Regions from separate parts of the Pseudomonas sp. 210_17 TE3656 genome, predicted to be linked through region 1. Evidence: predicted binding sites of a transcription regulator. Region 1 holds the regulator's gene; each other region holds the start of a gene.

Region 1 (5,962 bases):
GCATACATGTCTGTGTGTTCGGCATTTGCAACCACTTCGCCGCCGGGAATAAACAGCGTCGCTTCAATTTTCTGCTGCAGCTTCTCGACCTTCATGATTACCGTCACATTGGTAATCTTGTCGAAGTGCCCTTCCAGCCGTTTCAGTTTCTGTTCGACGTACTCGCGCAGCGGCTGGGTGACTTCTACATGCTGTCCACTGATATTGACTTGCATACAGCTTCTCCTTTGTTGCCCGTGCATAAGAGGCAGGTATTGCGCCTGCCACTGAACTGCTATGGCTATCTCAGGGGCTACATCAGTCGCTTACGCTCACTCGACGGTGCAATGCCGAGGGACTCGCGGTACTTGGCGACGGTGCGACGGGCTACCTGGATACCTTGTGCCTCCAGTAAACCAGCGATCTTGCTGTCACTCAATGGCTTTTTCTGATTTTCCGCTGCAACCAGTTTTTTGATGATCGCGCGAATCGCTGTGGACGAGCATTCACCGCCTTCGGAGGTGCTGACGTGGCTGGAGAAAAAATACTTCAGCTCGTAAATCCCACGCGGCGTATGCATGTATTTCTGGGTGGTGACCCGGGAAATGGTCGACTCGTGCATGCCCACCGCTTCGGCGATGTCGTGCAATACCAGCGGCTTCATTGCTTCGTCGCCGTGATCGAGGAAACCACGTTGGTGCTCGACGATCTGGGTGGCAACCTTCATCAGGGTTTCGTTGCGGCTCTGCAGGCTCTTGATGAACCAGCGGGCTTCCTGCAACTGGTTGCGCATGAAGGTGTTGTCGGCGCTGGTGTCGGCACGGCGGACGAATCCGGCGTATTGCGGATTGACCCGCAGGCGCGGCACGGCTTCCTGGTTGAGCTCGACCAGCCAGCGTTCGTTGTCCTTGCGCACGATCACGTCAGGGACCACGTATTCGGCTTCGCTGGATTCGATCTGCGAGCCGGGGCGCGGGTTGAGGCTCTGGACCAGTTCGATGACCTGGCGCAGTTCGTCTTCCTTGAGTTTCATCCGCCGCATCAGCTGGCTGTAGTCACGGCTGCCAAGCAGGTCGATGTAATCGCGGACCAGGCGCTGGGCTTCGGCCATCCAGGGGGTGCTGGCGGGCAGTTGACGCAGCTGCAGCAGCAGGCACTCGCTGAGGTTGCGGGCGCCGATGCCGGCCGGTTCGAATTGCTGGATGCGGTGCAGCACGGCTTCGACTTCGTCGAGCTCGATATCCAGCTCCGGGTCAAAGGACTCGCAGACTTCTTCGAGGGTTTCGTCGAGGTAGCCCTGGTTGTTGATGCAGTCGATCAGGGTGACCGCGATCAGCCGGTCGGTGTCGGACATCGGCGCCAGGTTCAACTGCCAGAGCAGGTGGCTTTGCAGGCTTTCGCCAGCCGAAGTGCGGGTGGTGAAGTCCCACTCGTCATCGTCGTTGCTGGGCAGGCTGCTGGCGCTGGTCTGGTAGATGTCTTCCCAGGCCGTATCGACCGGTAGCTCGTTGGGGATGCGCTCGTTCCATTCGCCGTCTTCCAGGCTGTCCACGGTTGGCGTGGTTTCCTGGAAACTGGTGTCCTGGACTTCGGCGACCGGCTTGCTTTCGGCGTTATCCGCCATCGGGTCGCTGTTGTCGAAGTCGTCGCCTTCTTCCTGGCGTTCGAGCATCGGGTTCGATTCCAGCGCTTCCTGGATTTCCTGCTGGAGGTCCAGGGTAGAAAGCTGGAGCAGACGGATGGCCTGTTGCAACTGCGGTGTCATCGTCAGTTGCTGGCCCATTCTTAGGACGAGCGATGGTTTCATGGCAGGGGCTTAACACCTTTTTCGCCGGCGCACATGCGCCATCCACTACAAGGGCACCGAAGCGCCAACTTTAAGCAAATTATATGCCTGAAATTGGAGCGTTTGCCTAGGGTGCTGTAACAATTAAGCCGGATTTCACCGGTACAGTTGCCCCTGGCAAGCGCTTTGTCGCCTCGAACTTACAAGCGGAACTCGTGGCCCAAGTACACCTCTTTGACCAGATCGTTGGCCAGGATGGTCTCTGCATCGCCTTCGGCAATCAGTTGGCCATCGTTGACGATGTAAGCGGTTTCGCAGATATCCAGGGTTTCACGGACGTTGTGGTCGGTGATCAGTACACCGATGCCCTTGGCCTTGAGGTGATGGATGATCTGCTTGATGTCGCCGACCGAAATCGGGTCGACACCGGCAAAGGGTTCGTCGAGCAGGATGAACTTCGGTGCAGTGGCCAGGGCGCGAGCGATCTCCACGCGGCGCCGTTCGCCGCCGGACAGGCTCATGCCGAGGTTGTCGCGAATGTGGCTGATGTGAAACTCCTGCAGCAGGCTTTCCAGTTCCTTGCGGCGTCCGGCGGTGTCGAGGTCCTTGCGGGTCTCGAGGATCGCCATGATGTTGTCGGCAACCGAAAGCTTGCGAAAGATCGAGGCTTCCTGGGGCAGGTAACCAATACCGGCACGGGCGCGGCCGTGCATCGGCTGGTGGCTGACATCCAGATCGTCGATCAGGACACGGCCCTGATCGGCCTGGACCAGGCCGACGATCATGTAGAAGCAGGTGGTCTTGCCGGCGCCGTTAGGGCCGAGCAGGCCGACGATCTGGCCGCTGTCGATCGACAGGCTGACGTCGCGGACCACTTGTCGGCTCTTGTAGCTCTTGGCCAGGTGCTGGGCTTTGAGGGTCGCCATTTACTCGGCCTTCTTCTTAGGCTGGATCACCATGTCGATACGCTGGCGCGGTGAGGTCACATTGCCGCCACGACCGGCAGTCGCTACCTGGGACTTGGTGTTGTAGACGATCTTCTCGCCTTCGGTGGTATTGCCTTCGTTGACCACTTTGGCGCGGTCAGTCAGCACCACCAGGTCTTTTTGCGCCTGGTACTGGATGGTCACGGCGTAGCCTTGCATCTTGTCCGGCTTGGCAGCGCTCTGTTGCTGCTCGAAGTAGGCCAGGTTGCCCACCGAGGTCACCACATCGATGTCGCCGGAGTCGGCGCGGGTGATGGTCACGGTGTTGCCTTTGATCATCATCGAACCTTGGGTGATGATGACGTCGCCGGTGTAGGTGGCGACCCCTTTCTTGTCATCCAGATGCGCGTTGTCGGCCTGAATGCGGATAGGCTGGTCACGGTCGGTCGGCAGGGCCCAGGCGCTCGCGCTTCCCAGTGCTGCGCTCAGGCTGAGCAAAAAGGGGAGGGTTTTAACGAGCCTCATACTGTCCTCTTACGTTGGACAGCAGGTCCATCCTGCCGTCTTTCAAATACGCTTTCATTCCATTGCCCGTAGTGACGCCACCGGCGCCGTCGATTTTAACGGCTTGTGCGGTTTGCGCATATTGCTTCTGCGGGAATACCGTCATGCGGCTGGTGGTAATGATCATGGTGCGGTTCTTTTCATCGGTGCGGGCAACCCGTACCGAGTCAATCAATTCCACTTCCGAGCCATCCGGATTGACCTCGCCCTTTTCGCTCTGCACGTGCCAGGGGTAGGTGGTGCCACGGTACAGCTGCAGGTCCGGCTTGGTCAGCAGGGTCACTTCGCTGACCTTGAGGTGTTCGACCTTGTTGGCGGTCATCTCGTACTGCATCTTGCCGTCTGGCAGGAACTGTACGCTGTGGGCATTGGTGGCGTAATAGTCGATAGCGTTGTTGTCGACGCTGACCACCGGCTTGTCGAGAAAGCTCTCGGGGCCGATGTTCCAGTAGCCGACTGCCGCCAGCAAGGCGGCAATCACACTGTACAGCGCAGCGGTGCGGAATTTTTTACTGAACATGTGGCGCTCTACAGGTAATGGGCATTGGCCGCGTCGAGATTGCCCTGGGCTTGCAGGATCAACTCGCAGAATTCGCGGGCTGCGCCTTCACCGCCACGGGCCTTGGTGACCCCGTGGGCGTGCTCGCGGACAAAGGCTGCGGCATTGGCCACCGCCATGCCCAGGCCGACGCGACGGATCACCGGCAGGTCAGGCAGGTCGTCACCCAGATAGGCAACTTGTTCATAGCTTAGGTTGAGTTGGCCAAGAAGTTCGTCCAATACCACCAATTTATCTTCGCGCCCCTGATACAGGTGCGGGATGCCGAGGTTCTTGGCCCGGCGCTCGACCACCGGGGTCTTGCGCCCGCTGATGATCGCCGTGGTCACGCCCGAGGCCATGAGCATCTTGATGCCATGGCCGTCGAGGGTGTTGAAGGTCTTGAATTCGCTGCCATCTTCGAGGAAGTACAAGCGGCCGTCGGTCAGTACGCCGTCAACATCGAATACCGCAAGCTTGATCGCCTTGCCGCGCTGGAGCAGGTCCTGGCTCATTTACATCACTCCCGCACGCAACAGGTCGTGCATGTTCAGGGCGCCAACCGGGCGCTCGTCCTTGTCGATCACCACCAGGGCGCTGATCTTGTGGTCTTCCATGATTTTCAGGGCTTCGGCGGCGAGCATTTCGGCGCGGGCGGTCTTGCCGTGAGCGGTCATGACCTCTTCGATCAGGGTGGTGTGTACATCAATGTTGCGATCCAGGCTGCGGCGCAAGTCGCCGTCGGTGAAGATCCCGGCCAACCGCCCGTCGGCTTCAAGCACCACGGTCATGCCCAAACCTTTGCGAGACATTTCAAGGAGTGCGTCCTTGAGCAGGGTTCCGCGTTGCACCTGCGGCAGCTCCTCACCTGCGTGCATGACGTTCTCGACTTTCAACAGCAGGCGGCGACCGAGGGCGCCACCAGGGTGCGAGAAAGCGAAATCTTCAGCGGTAAAGCCGCGAGCTTCGAGCAAGGCAATGGCCAGGGCGTCGCCCAGGACCAGTGCGGCGGTAGTCGAGGAGGTCGGTGCCAGGTTCAGTGGGCAGGCTTCTTGGGCAACGCGGGCATCGAGGTTGACTTCGGCGGCTTTGGCCAGCGGCGAGTCCGGGTTGCCGGTCAGGCTGATCAGCTGGATACCCAGGCGCTTGATCAACGGCAGCAGGGTAACGATCTCGGCGGTCGAACCGGAGTTGGACAGGGCGAGGATGACGTCGTCGCGGGTGATCATGCCCATGTCGCCATGGCTGGCTTCGGCTGGATGAACGAAGAAGGCCGGCGTGCCGGTGCTGGCCAGGGTCGCGGCGATTTTGTTGCCGATATGCCCGGACTTGCCCATGCCGACCACCACCACGCGGCCCTTGCTGGCCAGGATCAGCTCGCACGCCTTGACGAAATCGGCGTCGATGTGGGCTAGCAAGCCCTCAACCGCCTCGAGTTCGAAACGGATGGTGCGTTGCGCGGATTGGATCAGGTCGCTGGATTGGCTCATGTCGAAAATCGGATTGCCTGATGAAAAGGCGGCGATTATAGCGGTAATGCGCAAAACCCTCACCTTGTGATTGTCATACAGTCGCTCGCCAACCTTAACCCTGGCTGAACAAGCACTGCTACGGCCTTGGGGCGCCGCTATCAGCGGTGATATAGTTCGCCGCCTGTTCGGCCCGCTCAGGGCGTGCGTGCCTCCATGAAGGGGGCGCGCGTCTGAGTGAGATGGCTGCATCGCAAGGAGTCTAGATGAGCGTTGATAACGCCTACGCGGTCGAGTTGAAGGGTGTGTCCTTCAAGCGCGGTTCGCGCAGCATCTTCAATAATGTCGATATACGCATTCCCCGCGGCAAGGTCACCGGCATCATGGGGCCTTCCGGGTGCGGCAAGACCACACTGTTGCGTCTGATGGGCGCACAGCTGCGTCCGGCCAGCGGCGAGGTTTGGGTCGCCGGGCAGAATCTGCCGACGCTGTCGCGCAGCGATCTGTTCGATGCGCGCAAGCAGATGGGGGTGTTGTTCCAGAGTGGCGCACTGTTCACCGATCTCGACGTGTTCGAGAACGTGGCATTCCCGCTGCGGGTGCATACCCAGCTGTCCGACGAAATGATCCGTGACATTGTTCTGATGAAACTGCAGGCCGTTGGCCTGCGCGGTGCCATCGAACTGATGCCTGACGAGCT
Region 2 (5,962 bases), 2.4 Mb from region 1:
CCGTTCTTCTGCATGTTGGCCATGAAGGTGTCGTTGGTGTCCTGCAACGGCACCAGCGAAGGGTCCATGATCGGCTGGTTCCAGCACGAGGCGAGGATCGAGCCGACCGTGGGTTTGCAGATATCGCAGCCGACGTGGCCACGGCCATGCCTGGCGAGAATTTCCTCGAAGCTGAGGATGCCTTCGACCCGCACCAGGGCGTAGAGCTCCTGGCGGGTATAGGCAAAGTGCTCGCACAGGCTCTTGTCGACGCTGACACCACGGGCGATCAGTTCGTGCTCGAAAACCTGCTTGAGCAGCGCCGCACAACCGCCGCAACCGGTGCACGCCTTGGTCTGCTGCTTGAGTTCACCGAGTTCGCCACAGCCGTTGTCGATGGCAGTGCAAATCGCGCCTTTACTGACGTTGTGGCAGGAGCAGATGGTGGCGCTGTCCGGCAAAGCGTCGGCACCCAGCGTCGGTGCACCGGCAGTTTGCGGCAGGATCAATGCCGCCGGATCGGCCGGCAGGGCGATGCCGTTCTGCACGTATTGCAGCAAGGTGTCGTAGTAACTGTTGTCGCCCACCAGCACCGCACCGAGTACGCGTTTGCCACTGGCATCGACCACCAGGCGGCGATACGCCGAGCTGGCTTCGTCAATAAAGCGGTAGCTGCGCGCTCCGGGGGTTGCGCCGTGCGCATCGCCGATCGAGCCGACATCCACCCCAAGCAGCTTGAGTTTGGTCGACATGTCGGCGCCGGTAAAACTGGCGGCGCTCTCACCCGCCAGCGCCGCAGCGACATTGCGCGCCATGCTGTAACCCGGTGCGACCAAACCGAACACGCTGCCGTTCCACGAGGCGCACTCGCCGATGGCATAGATGTGTGGATCGCTGCTGCGACAGCTGCTGTCGATCACCACCCCGCCGCGCGCGGCAACCTCCAGACCGCTGCTGCGGCCCAGAGCATCCTGCGGACGAATCCCGGCGGAGAACACGATCAGGTCCGTTTCGAGAAACTCGCCACCCTCGAAGTTCATCCGGTAGCGATAGCCTTCACCGGCCACCACCGACTGGGTCGCCCGCGACAGGTGCACGCCGACCCCGAGCGCTTCGATCTGCGCACGCAAGGCCGCGCCGCCTTCAGCGTCCAGCTGCACCGGCATCAGGCGCGGGGCAAATTCCACTACGTGCGCTTCCAGGCCCAGTGACTTGAGGGCGTTGGCAGCCTCCAGCCCCAGCAAGCCACCACCGACTACCACGCCACGCCGGGCATCGATTGCCGCGGCACGGATGGCATCGAGATCATCGAGCGTGCGGTAAACCAGACGCGAAGCGCCCTCGCAGCCCTCGATTGGCGGCACAAAGGGATAAGAGCCGGTGGCCAGGATCAGTTGGTCATAGGCATAACGCCCCGCCGAAGTCAGCACTTGCCGACGCTCGCGATCAATTTCCAGCACCGCTTCGCCCAGATGCACATTGACCCCGTGCCCGGCATACAGTCCCGCAGTGCCGAGGGCCAGGGTTTCAGCGCAGCTGCCGCTGAAATATTCGGACAGGTGCACGCGGTCGTAGGCACGCTGGCGTTCCTCACCGAACACCCGCAGCTCATAACGGCTCAGGGCGCCGCGTTCGATCAGTTGCTCGACGCAGTGATGCCCGACCATGCCGTTGCCGACGATGATCAGTTTTTCCCGCTGGGCGATGGTCGTTGCTGCATTCATACCCGATCCTCACTCAAGGCCATTCACGGTGGCTGTACTGCCGGGGCGAGCCCCGAAAAACAAAAAAAGGCGCCTGGAGCCGAAGCTCCAGGCGCCTTTGCCTGGTGGTTTTATGTAGTTCCGGGTGCAGATCGCCATTGACCCGCAGGAACGTTGTAACAGTGCAAAAGCAGGGACCGTGCCAACTGCCAAAGCCTTTGAAACCGGGCCTGCTCGCTAGCACAAGCGGCCGTTATCGACCCAGGCTGGTGCAACCCTCCCCCTTATGGGGCACTCAATACACATCGCGCAGATAGCGCTTGCTGCGGCTCAATTCAGCAACGTAGGCGTCGGCCTGTTCGGTGCTCAATGCGCCGTGCTCAGCCACCACTTGCTTGAGCGCGGCATCGACGTCACGGGCCATGCGCCCGGCGTCACCGCAGATATAGAAGTAGCCGCCCTCCTCCAGCCATCGCCAGAGTTCGGCGCCGTGTTCGAGCATGCGCTGTTGCACATAGATTTTTTCCACCTGGTCACGTGAAAATGCCGTGTCCAGGCGGGTCAGATGCCCCTCGCGCTGCCAGGCCAGGAGTTCGTCGCGGTAATAGAAATCGCTGGCTGCCTTTTGCTCGCCGAACAGCAACCAGTTACGCCCCGTGGCGCCTTCGGCCTGACGCTCCTGCAGGAATGCCCGGAACGGCGCGACGCCGGTGCCGGGACCGACCATGATCACCGGCGCAGTACCGTCCTTGGGCAGGCGAAAATGTGCGCTTGGCTGGGTGAAAATGGCCACTTTGCCTTCTGCGGCCCGGTCGGCCAGGTAGGTTGAGCAGACGCCTTTGCGCTGGCCATAACGGACCGTGGAAACGGTCAGATGAACCTGATCGGGGTGGTACTTGGCGCTGGAGCTGATCGAGTACAAGCGTGGCTGCAACGGTTTGAGCAGGCTCAGCCAGGTTTCCAGGTCGAGCGCCGGTTTGAAGGCATGCACCAGGTCAATCAGTTGCTTGCCCCACAACCATTCCCTGAGCGCCGCTTTGTTCTGCGCTTTGAGCAGGTCCTGCAGGTGCGCGTTGCCACTGTGCAGGGCAATGGCTTCCAGCATGGCCGGGGTGATCCGGGCGATTTCCAGGTGCTCGCCCAAGGCAGCGGCCAGCGGCATGTCGGCCTGGCCCTTGAGGCTGACCAACCGCCGGCCATCCAGACCGGTCGCCGCGAGAAGCTCGTCCACCAGCGCCGGACAGTTGCGCGGCCACACGCCGAGGGCATCGCCAGCCTGATAGCTGAAGCCGCTGTCGGCCAGGTCGAAAATGATTTTCCGGGTTTCCTTGTTGGCGCCCGGGCTGTTGAGCAAGCGGTTTTCCAGCACCCTGGCGGGCAGCGGCTGTTGTTTGCTGAAGCCCGTGGCCGCTGGCCTGGACACAGGCAACGCCAGCGTCTGCTGATCCCGCCCGAACTTGGCCAGCAGCGCCTGCAACCACTGCCCTGCCGGTGCGGCAACGTCACCCTCGCAATCGACCCGTTCCAGCAAGCGCTGACCACCGAGCTCGGCCAGGCGCTGGTCGAGCTTGCGGCCGAAACCACAGAACTGCTCATAGCTGGAATCGCCCAGGGCCAGCACGGCATAAGGCAGCCCGGCGCAGCGTTGCGCATGCTCGCCCTGCAAGTCCTGCCAGAACGCCGCGCCGCTGTCCGGTGCGTCGCCGTCGCCAAAGGTGCTGGCGATCAGCAGCAGGCTGGCGGGACTGTCCAGCTGCGCCAGCGCGACATCCTCCATGCAGCTCAACTGCACCGGCAGGCCAACCTCACGCAGCTGTTCGGCACACTGTTCGGCCAGGGCCTGGCCGTTGCCGGTTTGCGAGGCCCAGAGCAACAGGTGCTGGTCCTGCATCGAGGCGAGCGGTTGCTCGACTTGCACTGCGCTGATGCGTTCGCCAGCGACCCGGCTCAGGGCCACCGCGCAATACTTGAAGGCCGGTTGCAGCGACAGCGGATCGACGGCGTCGCTGGTGACTGCGTTGATGGCCAGGTTGTCGCCGTAGACATCATTCCAGTGAAACGGCGCAAAACAGTTGCCAGGCAATACCCGTGTGCTGATGCGCGCGGGCAACACCGCCAGGCCGCGCCGCGAGCGCACTTGCACCTGGTCCTTTTCGGCTATGCCCAGGCGTTCGGCATCTTCGGGATGAATCTCGACAAAAGGGCCGGGATCGAGCTTGTTCAATGCCGCGACTTTGCCGGTCTTGGTCAAGGTGTGCCATTGATGCTGAACCCGCCCGGTGTTGAGCACCAGGGCGAACTCGTCATCCGGCAGCTCGGCGCTCGGCAGGCAGGGCCGGGCAAAGAAGCGGGCTTTGCCACTCGGGGTGGCGAAGGCGATGGCCGGTGCCTGGCCAGCGGCATCACGGTAGAGACTCTGGCTGACCCCGTCATTGCGATAACGCAGCGGGCTGCGGCTGTCCTCGCGCCCCGGCTGATACGGCCATTGTTGTGGCGCCTGGCGCAAACCGGCGTAGCTGACGCCGCGCACATCGTAGCCGGTGGCCGGATTCCAGGCCTGGCGGATCTCGTCGAACACCGCTTCGGCACTGGCGTAGCTGAAGGCCTCGGCATAGCCCATGGCACAGGCGACACGGGCAATGATCTGCCAGTCGGGCAAGCTGTCGCCCGGCGGTTCGACAGCCTTGTTCATCAATGTCAGGTTGCGTTCGGAGTTGACCATCACCCCTTCGCCCTCGGCCCACAGCGCGGCGGGCAGGAGGATATCGGCATAGCGATTGGTCTCGGTGTCGAGAAAGGCATCCTGGGTGATCACCAGCTCCGCCCGCTGCAAGCCGTCGATTACCTGTTGGCGATTGGCGACGCTGGCCACCGGGTTGCTGCAGATGATCCAGCAGGCCTTGATCTGCCCGGCTGCCAGTTGCTCGAACAGGGCTATGCTGCCGTCACTGCTTTCGCTGCGCAGCGTGCCGGCGGGGACCTGCCAGAGCTGCTCGACAAAAGCACGGTCACTCTCGACCTTGGCCGAGCGCTGGCCGGGCAGGCCCGGGCCCATATAGCCCATCTCACGCCCGCCCATGGCATTGGGCTGGCCGGTCAGGGAAAACGGCCCGCTGCCGGGCCGGCAAATCGCTCCGGTGGCCAGGTGCAGGTTGCACAGGGCGTTGGTCTGCCAGGTGCCATGGATGCTCTGGTTCAGGCCCATGGTCCAGCAACTCATCCATTCCGGCGCCTGGCCGATCCATGCGGCGGCCTGGCGGATATCGGCTTCGGCGAGCCCGGTGATGGCGGCGACCCGCTCGGGTGTGTAGTCCTCGAGAAAGTCCGGCAGGACTTCCCAGCCTTCGGTGTAACGCTCGATGAAGTCATCGTCACAGTGACCATTGTGCTTGAGCAGATAGAGCAGACCATTGAGCAGCGCCAGGTCGGTGCCCGGTTTTATCTGCAGGAACAGGTCGGCTTTGTCGGCGGTGGCGCTGCGCCGCGGATCGACGACGATCAGCCGGGCACCGGCCTTGAGCCGGTCGAGCAGGCGTAGAAAGAGGATCGGGTGACAGTCGGCCATATTCGCGCCGATAACGAAGAACACCTCGGCACGATCAAAGTCCTGATAGCTGCCCGGCGGTCCGTCGGCCCCCAGCGACTGCTTGTAGCCGCTGCTGGCGCTGGCCATGCACAGGCGCGAATTGGATTCGATGTGGCGGCTGCGGACGAAGCCTTTGGCCAGTTTGTTGATCAGGTACTGAGCCTCCAGCGACATTTGCCCGGAAACATAGAACGCCAGGGCATCGGGCCCATGCTCGTCAATGACTGCGCGCAAACGCCGGGCCGTTTGTTCAATGGCTACCTCAACAGGCGTCTGCACCGGATCGCGTTGACGCTGATCACGCAGGTAAGCCTGCTGCATGCGCCCGGATTCGCGTAGCGGCTGATGTGCGGTCAGGCCCTTGGTGCATAAGCGGCCAAAATTGCTCGGGTGCTGTTTGTCCCCGCTGACCTTGGTCACCCGGTTGCCCTCAACCGTCATGACGATGCCGCACCCCACACCACAATACGGGCAAACGCTGCGCACAGTGCTGCTGCTCATCTGCCAACCTCCTGCTTGCGCAAACAAAAAGGCGCCCTGTCGCCCCGGCTTGTGAAAACAAGCGGGAGCAACACGGCGCCTTTGTCGTGAACGGGGCAATCTGCGTTGATTGCCGGATATTCAAGCGTTAGCAAGGGTCGCGCCAGAACCGTACAAGCCCGTAACGACAGGCTTGCGCTGCAAACTGTGGCGA
Region 3 (5,962 bases), 520 kb from region 1:
AGTTTGTCGCCATCGAGCTTGACGTCGACCAGTTGCGACAGTTTCAGTGCAGCACGGAAGGCATTGCGGCGCTGGTGGTAGGCCACTGCAGTCGGCAGTGCGCCACGGTAGCAGCGATGGCCGTCAACTTCGCTGATGCTCAGCGGGGTATTGCACTCCCAGGCGATCCGCACACCATCATGAAAGCCCTCGACCCGGAACGGCTCGCCGTTCTCCAGGTAGCGCTCACCGTCGCGCGGGACCATTTCATCAAGCGCCAGGCGATTGCTTTCGCGGTCGACCTCGACCACATAGCTCTGGAAACGCTGGCTGCGTTCGTGGAAGGTGATGATCAGCGGGTCATGGCTCTCTTGCAGCGACCGCAAGTTGGCGGCAATTTCCAAAGGAGTGGTGAGCACCTTTGGTGGCTGCGGAGCTTCTGCTTCATTGAACACGGGTAATCAATCTCCAGGCATAAACGGCACACGCAAGTAACGGCATTTTGCCAGTATGTTCCGTGCCTTGATACAGGGAATCAAGCCTGGCTGAGCGCCCGTGGCTTGGCAAGGGGCGAGGTCGATCCCCGAGCGTCATACAGCGACGGTGATTCGCCGCCCATGAGGATTCTGATCTGATTGGCTGTGGTGCTTTGCTGAAGCTGGATCGAGCGGCCATTGCGCTCGTTGACGGCCTGGCAGTCGGCAAGCAGTTTGCCCAGTACGTCCAGCTGTTGCAGCAGCAACTCGCCCAGCGATGACTGGCTGGCCAGTTGTGCAACACCTTCGCGGTCCTGGCTCAGGCCAAGGCTGGCAAGCAGTTCACTGCGCCGCCGACCTTGCTGATCAAGAAGGATTACCAGCGATTGCTTGCGCGCCAGAATGTCTTCCAGCAGCGGCATGTCACGGCCGTGCAGGGCGATCGACTCGGTCTGCAGCAATTCAAGCAATTGTTGCGCTGGAGCAAAATCATCTTCGATCAATTGCAGCAAGGTAGTGTCGTGCATGGCTGGCTCTTTGGTTCAAGCGTCCTGAAGTCAGCGCGCCAGGGGCTAGCGCTGAGCTTCGAAATTAAGCAGTTTGCTGGCGACGCGGTTGCTGTCGACCTGGTAGCTGCCGTCGGCGATCGCCTGCTTCAACTCCGCCACCCGGGCGCTGTTGACAATCGGCTGGTCGCGCAGCTTGTCGCTGACCTTTTGCAACTGCTGGGCCTCGTGGCTGAGGTGTACGGCTTCCCCGCTGGCGCTGCCCTGGGCGACGGAATCGGCCTTGGCGGCGGTGTTGCTGGCAGTGCTTTCCTGGCTGTTGCCGGTACGCACGCCGGCAACCGACGGGGAGTTATTCAAACGACTGAAGTCGATGACCATGATCAGAAAACCTCTGGGTATAGGGACGCTTGCCTTGTTTTCGGCCAACCCGAAAGAAACTTTAGGCGCAATTGCAGTGCAGACTGCGCAGCAGGTTCCGGGCACCCAATGGGACACAGTTTAGGAAAAGCGGTTCCTTATCGCCAGAGTTCTTCGTGGTTCTCCCGTTTACATGGACACTTCGACCTGGCCGGGCCCGGTTACCCTGGCCTTGACCACCCGTTTGGAGTTGAGATTGCGTACCCGGATCTGTTCGCTCAGGCCGCCTTTGCTCAGGGCTTCGCCTGGCATGCGTACACTGAGCGTGCCGCTGCGGGCGGTGATGACCACCTGATCACCCTTGCGGACCACTTCGGCCTGTTCCAGGTGTTGAGGGGTCAGCACCTGATCCATGACCGTCGGTCGGATAACCTTGAGCCCGATCGCCTGTTCCAGATCGCTCAGAAACCCCTGGTTCAGCGCGCCGACATCACGTTCGCGCAGGCTGACGTCCTGTTCGCCGACAATGCTTTCGCGTTTGAGCGGGCGCACCACGGTGACAACATTGCGAAACAGGCGTACCTGGGCGGGCACGAACACCGTCCAAGGTGAGCTGCCGTTACAGCGCACCCTTACGGTCACGCGGCCCAGCGGCTGTGCCGGGCTTTCCAGATTGGCGTCCAGTTGCCGGTCGCACTGCGGCATGCGCAGGCGCGGGTCGAGGGTGTTGACCTGGATTTCGTAGCGGCCTTGGGTCTGGCTGCTGGCCAGGTAGTCTTCAACAGTGAATTCAAGAAACCCCTGGGTGACGCCGATAAGCTGTTCAGGCAAGGTGAAAGCGTCAGCCAGAAGTCGGGTGCCCGGAATCAGCAGGCACAGCGCAGCAAGATAGCTGGTCAGGTGGCCGGTCAGGCGTCGGAAAAATGTCGTTTTCGTGTTCATACGATTAAAAAAAGCAAAGCGCGTGCCGAGACTGGGTACGAAGTTCGAAGCGTTTGGTGAGGGAGTCTTGCATGGCTGGTGTAATGGATTCAGTGAACCAGCGCACGCAACTGGTGGGGCAGAATCGCCTGGAGCTGTTGCTGTTTCGTCTCAATGGCGAGCAGCTCTACGGGATCAACGTGTTCAAGGTGCGGGAGGTGCTGCAATGTCCACCCCTGACCGTGATGCCCAAGTCCAATCCGGTAGTGCGCGGTGTCGCGAATATTCGTGGGGCAACCATCCCGATCCTCGATCTGGCGATGGCGACCGGTATGCCCGGTCTGAGTGAAGATGTCAGCAAGAGTTTTGTGATCATCACCGAGTACAACACCAAGACCCAGGGCTTTCTGGTGCACTCGGTGGAGCGCATCGTCAACATGAACTGGGAGGAGATCCATCCGCCACCCAAGGGTACCGGGCGTGATCACTACCTGACGGCGGTGACTCGGGTCGACAACAAGATGGTCGAGATCATCGACGTGGAGAAGATCCTCGCCGAAGTTGCGCCGACGTCCGAGTCGATTTCTGCCGGGGTGGTCGATGCCGAGGTGCAGGACAAGGCAGTGCTGCTGCGGGTACTGACGGTCGACGATTCGTCGGTGGCGCGCAAGCAGGTTAGTCGTTGCCTGCAGACGGTCGGGGTCGAAGTGGTGGCGCTCAATGATGGCCGCCAGGCGCTCGAGTACCTGCGCAAGCTGGTGGATGAGGGCAAGCGTCCGGAAGAAGAATTCCTGATGATGATCTCCGATATCGAGATGCCGGAGATGGACGGCTACACCCTGACGGCCGAGATTCGCAGCGACCCGCGCATGCAAAAATTGCACATCATCCTGCATACTTCGCTTTCCGGAGTGTTCAACCAGGCGATGGTCAAGAAGGTCGGGGCCGATGATTTCCTGGCCAAGTTCAAGCCGGACGACCTCGCCCAACGCGTCGTCGATCGCATCAAGGCCACGCACTAACGGCCGGGGGCTGTGCCCCTGGCGGTTCACACGATTTAAGAGGCGGCATCTTTGTCTACGGGTAATTTGGATTTCGAACAGTTCCGGGTCTTCCTGGAAAAAGCCTGTGGCATCCTGCTGGGCGAAAATAAGCAGTACCTGGTCTCCAGCCGTCTCAACAAGCTGATGGAGCAGCAGGGCATCAAGTCCCTGACCGAACTGGTACAGCGTATCCAGAGCCAGCCGCGCAGCGGTTTGCGCGAGCTGGTGGTGGATGCCATGACCACCAACGAAACCCTGTGGTTTCGTGACACCTATCCCTTCGAAGTGCTGAAGAACAAGGTATTGCCTGAGCAGATCAAGGCCAATCCCGGACAGCGCCTGCGTATCTGGTCGGCCGCCTGTTCCTCGGGGCAGGAGCCGTACTCGATCTCGATGGCGATCGATGAGTTCGAGCGCAGCAACATCGGCCAGCTGAAGATGGGGGCGCAGATTGTTGCCACTGACCTGTCCGGCGCCATGCTCAATAACTGCAAGACCGGTGAGTACGACAGCCTGGCGATTGCCCGTGGATTGTCCCAGGAACGTCTGCAGCGCTACTTCGATGTCAAGGCGCCCGGGCGCTGGGCGATCAAGGCGCCGATTCGCAGTCGCGTGGAATTTCGCTCGTTCAACTTGCTCGACAGTTACGCAAGCCTGGGTAAGTTCGACATCGTGTTCTGCCGCAACGTGCTGATCTACTTCTCGGCCCAGGTCAAGAAAGACATCCTGTTGCGTATCCACAGCACGCTCAAGCCGGGTGGTTATCTGTTCCTCGGGGCGTCCGAAGCGCTCAATGGCTTGCCGGATCATTACCAGATGGTTCAGTGCAGCCCGGGGATCATCTACCAGGCCAAGTAGGCCGCTCTCCAGAATTGCCGCTTTGCTGGCGCCGAGCGGAAATCCTTTGCCGCTTTTCTGGCATTGCCGCCAGCGGCAAATCACTCAAAGCCCCGTATTTACGGGGTTTTGTTTTTTGGCATGGCTCTTGCTCTAGCTCAGTCAACGAAAAACCTTCGAAGGTTTCCCCGACATGAGCATCAGCTTCGACAAAGCGCTCGGCATCCACGAAAAGGCATTGGGCTTTCGCGCCCAGCGCGCCGAGGTGCTGGCCAACAACATCGCCAACGCCGACACGCCGAACTACAAAGCGCGTGACATGGACTTCGCCTCAGTCCTGGCGGCTCAGGCCGAGAAGACAAGCAAGGGGCATTTTGCGCTGGATCGTACCAATACCCGGCACATCGAGGCTGAAGGCCTGAGCGTGGGTGATGAAACCCTGCAGTACCGCACGCCGATGCAGCCGTCGATCGACCAGAACACCGTCGATGCCCAGCTTGAACAGTCGAGCTACGCGGAAAACGCCGTAGGTTTTCAGGCCAGCTTCACGCTGCTCAACAGTAAATTCAAAGGGCTGGTATCGGCCCTGCGCGGAGAGTAAGTCATGTCCCTCGCCAGTGTCTTCAACATTGCCGGTAGCGGCATGAGTGCGCAGACCACGCGTCTGAACACCGTCGCTTCGAACATTGCCAACGCCGAGACGGTTTCGTCGAGCATCGATCAGACCTATCGCGCGCGCCATCCGGTGTTTGCCACCACCTTCCAGCAAGCCCAGGGCGGTGTCAGCCAGTCGCTGTTCCAGGATCAGGGCGAGGCCGGTCAGGGTGTTCAGGTGCTCGGTGTGGTGGAGGATCAAAGCAACCTTGAAGCGCGCTACGAGCCGAATCATCCGGCGGCGAACAAAGACGGTTATGTCTACTACCCGAACGTCAATGTGGTCGAGGAGATGGCGGACATGATCTCTGCCAGTCGCTCGTTCCAGACCAACGCCGAGCTGATGAACACGGCCAAGACCATGATGCAGAAGGTCCTGACCCTGGGTCAGTGATAAAGGACGAAGCCAATGGCAAGCGTTAACGACACCACCGCCGGTGTAAACCTGAACGACGTGCTCAAGGCGTCGGTCAAGAAGACTTCCGAGACCAACTCCAGTGGCGTTGCTTCGGCAACCAACAGCAAGACCGGCAACCAGACCCTGGGCAAGGATGCGTTCCTGCAGTTGCTGGTTACCCAGATGCGTAACCAGAACCCGCTCGATCCTCAGGACAACAGCGAGTTCGTCGCCCAGCTGGCGCAGTTCAGTAGCCTGGAAGGTATCACCACCCTCAATGAGTCGGTGACTGCGATCTCTGGCAGCTACAAATCGTCCCAGGCGCTGCAGGCGTCGTCGCTGGTCGGTCGCTCGGTGATCGCCCAGACCGACAAGGCCGTGGTCGACACCACCAAGAGCTTCAATGGCTCGGTGGTGGTGCCGCAGTCGCTGAGCAATGCCACCGTCACCATCACCGACAAGGATGGCAAGGTGGTCAAGACCATCGACCTGGGCGAGCAGAAGGCCGGCAATGCCGCCTTCGTCTGGGATGGCACCAATGACGCGGGTGAGAAGGTCGATCCTGGCACCTACACCTTTGCCGCCAAGACCACCATCGATGGCAAGCAGCATGACATGTACACCATGCTGCCGGCCACGGTCAGCAGCGTCACCATCAGTCAGACCGGCGGCGAGATGATGCTCAATCTTGCCGGCCTGGGCAGCATTGCGCTGTCCAAAGTCCAAACCATCGGTATATAGAGCCGGCTAACGCGGCACAAGGAGTGAAAGATGTCATTCAATATCGGC

What was found. The regulator sigma-54, encoded in region 1, starts transcription at its own class of promoters, with help from an activator protein. The targets are predictions, from matches to a motif close to ANTGGCATNNANNTTGCTNT.
Region 2: the regulator sigma-54 is predicted to act here: its motif matches at 1,870-1,889, upstream of nirB (nitrite reductase large subunit NirB).
Region 3: the regulator sigma-54 is predicted to act here: its motif matches at 4,258-4,277, upstream of flgB (flagellar basal body rod protein FlgB).

What each region holds. Positions count from the first base shown of each region.
Region 1 is NZ_JBTRBC010000001.1:1,614,545-1,620,506, reverse strand. It holds gene hpf (ribosome hibernation-promoting factor, HPF/YfiA family) at 1-215, opposite strand, end outside; gene ACVI9W_RS07655 (RNA polymerase factor sigma-54) at 293-1,786, opposite strand; gene lptB (LPS export ABC transporter ATP-binding protein) at 1,966-2,691, opposite strand; gene lptA (lipopolysaccharide transport periplasmic protein LptA) at 2,692-3,216, opposite strand; gene lptC (LPS export ABC transporter periplasmic protein LptC) at 3,203-3,775, opposite strand; gene ACVI9W_RS07635 (KdsC family phosphatase) at 3,784-4,308, opposite strand; gene ACVI9W_RS07630 (KpsF/GutQ family sugar-phosphate isomerase) at 4,309-5,283, opposite strand; gene ACVI9W_RS07625 (ATP-binding cassette domain-containing protein) at 5,529-5,962, shown strand, end outside.
Region 2 is NZ_JBTRBC010000001.1:4,012,308-4,018,269, reverse strand. It holds gene nirB (nitrite reductase large subunit NirB) at 1-1,703, opposite strand, end outside; gene ACVI9W_RS18840 (molybdopterin-dependent oxidoreductase) at 1,978-5,769, opposite strand.
Region 3 is NZ_JBTRBC010000001.1:1,094,515-1,100,476, reverse strand. It holds gene ACVI9W_RS05195 (flagellar brake protein) at 1-434, opposite strand, end outside; gene ACVI9W_RS05190 (flagella synthesis protein FlgN) at 515-982, opposite strand; gene flgM (flagellar biosynthesis anti-sigma factor FlgM) at 1,028-1,342, opposite strand; gene flgA (flagellar basal body P-ring formation chaperone FlgA) at 1,511-2,263, opposite strand; gene ACVI9W_RS05175 (chemotaxis protein CheV) at 2,335-3,264, shown strand; gene cheR (protein-glutamate O-methyltransferase CheR) at 3,316-4,143, shown strand; gene flgB (flagellar basal body rod protein FlgB) at 4,316-4,723, shown strand; gene flgC (flagellar basal body rod protein FlgC) at 4,727-5,170, shown strand; gene flgD (flagellar hook assembly protein FlgD) at 5,186-5,914, shown strand; gene flgE (flagellar hook protein FlgE) at 5,945-5,962, shown strand, end outside.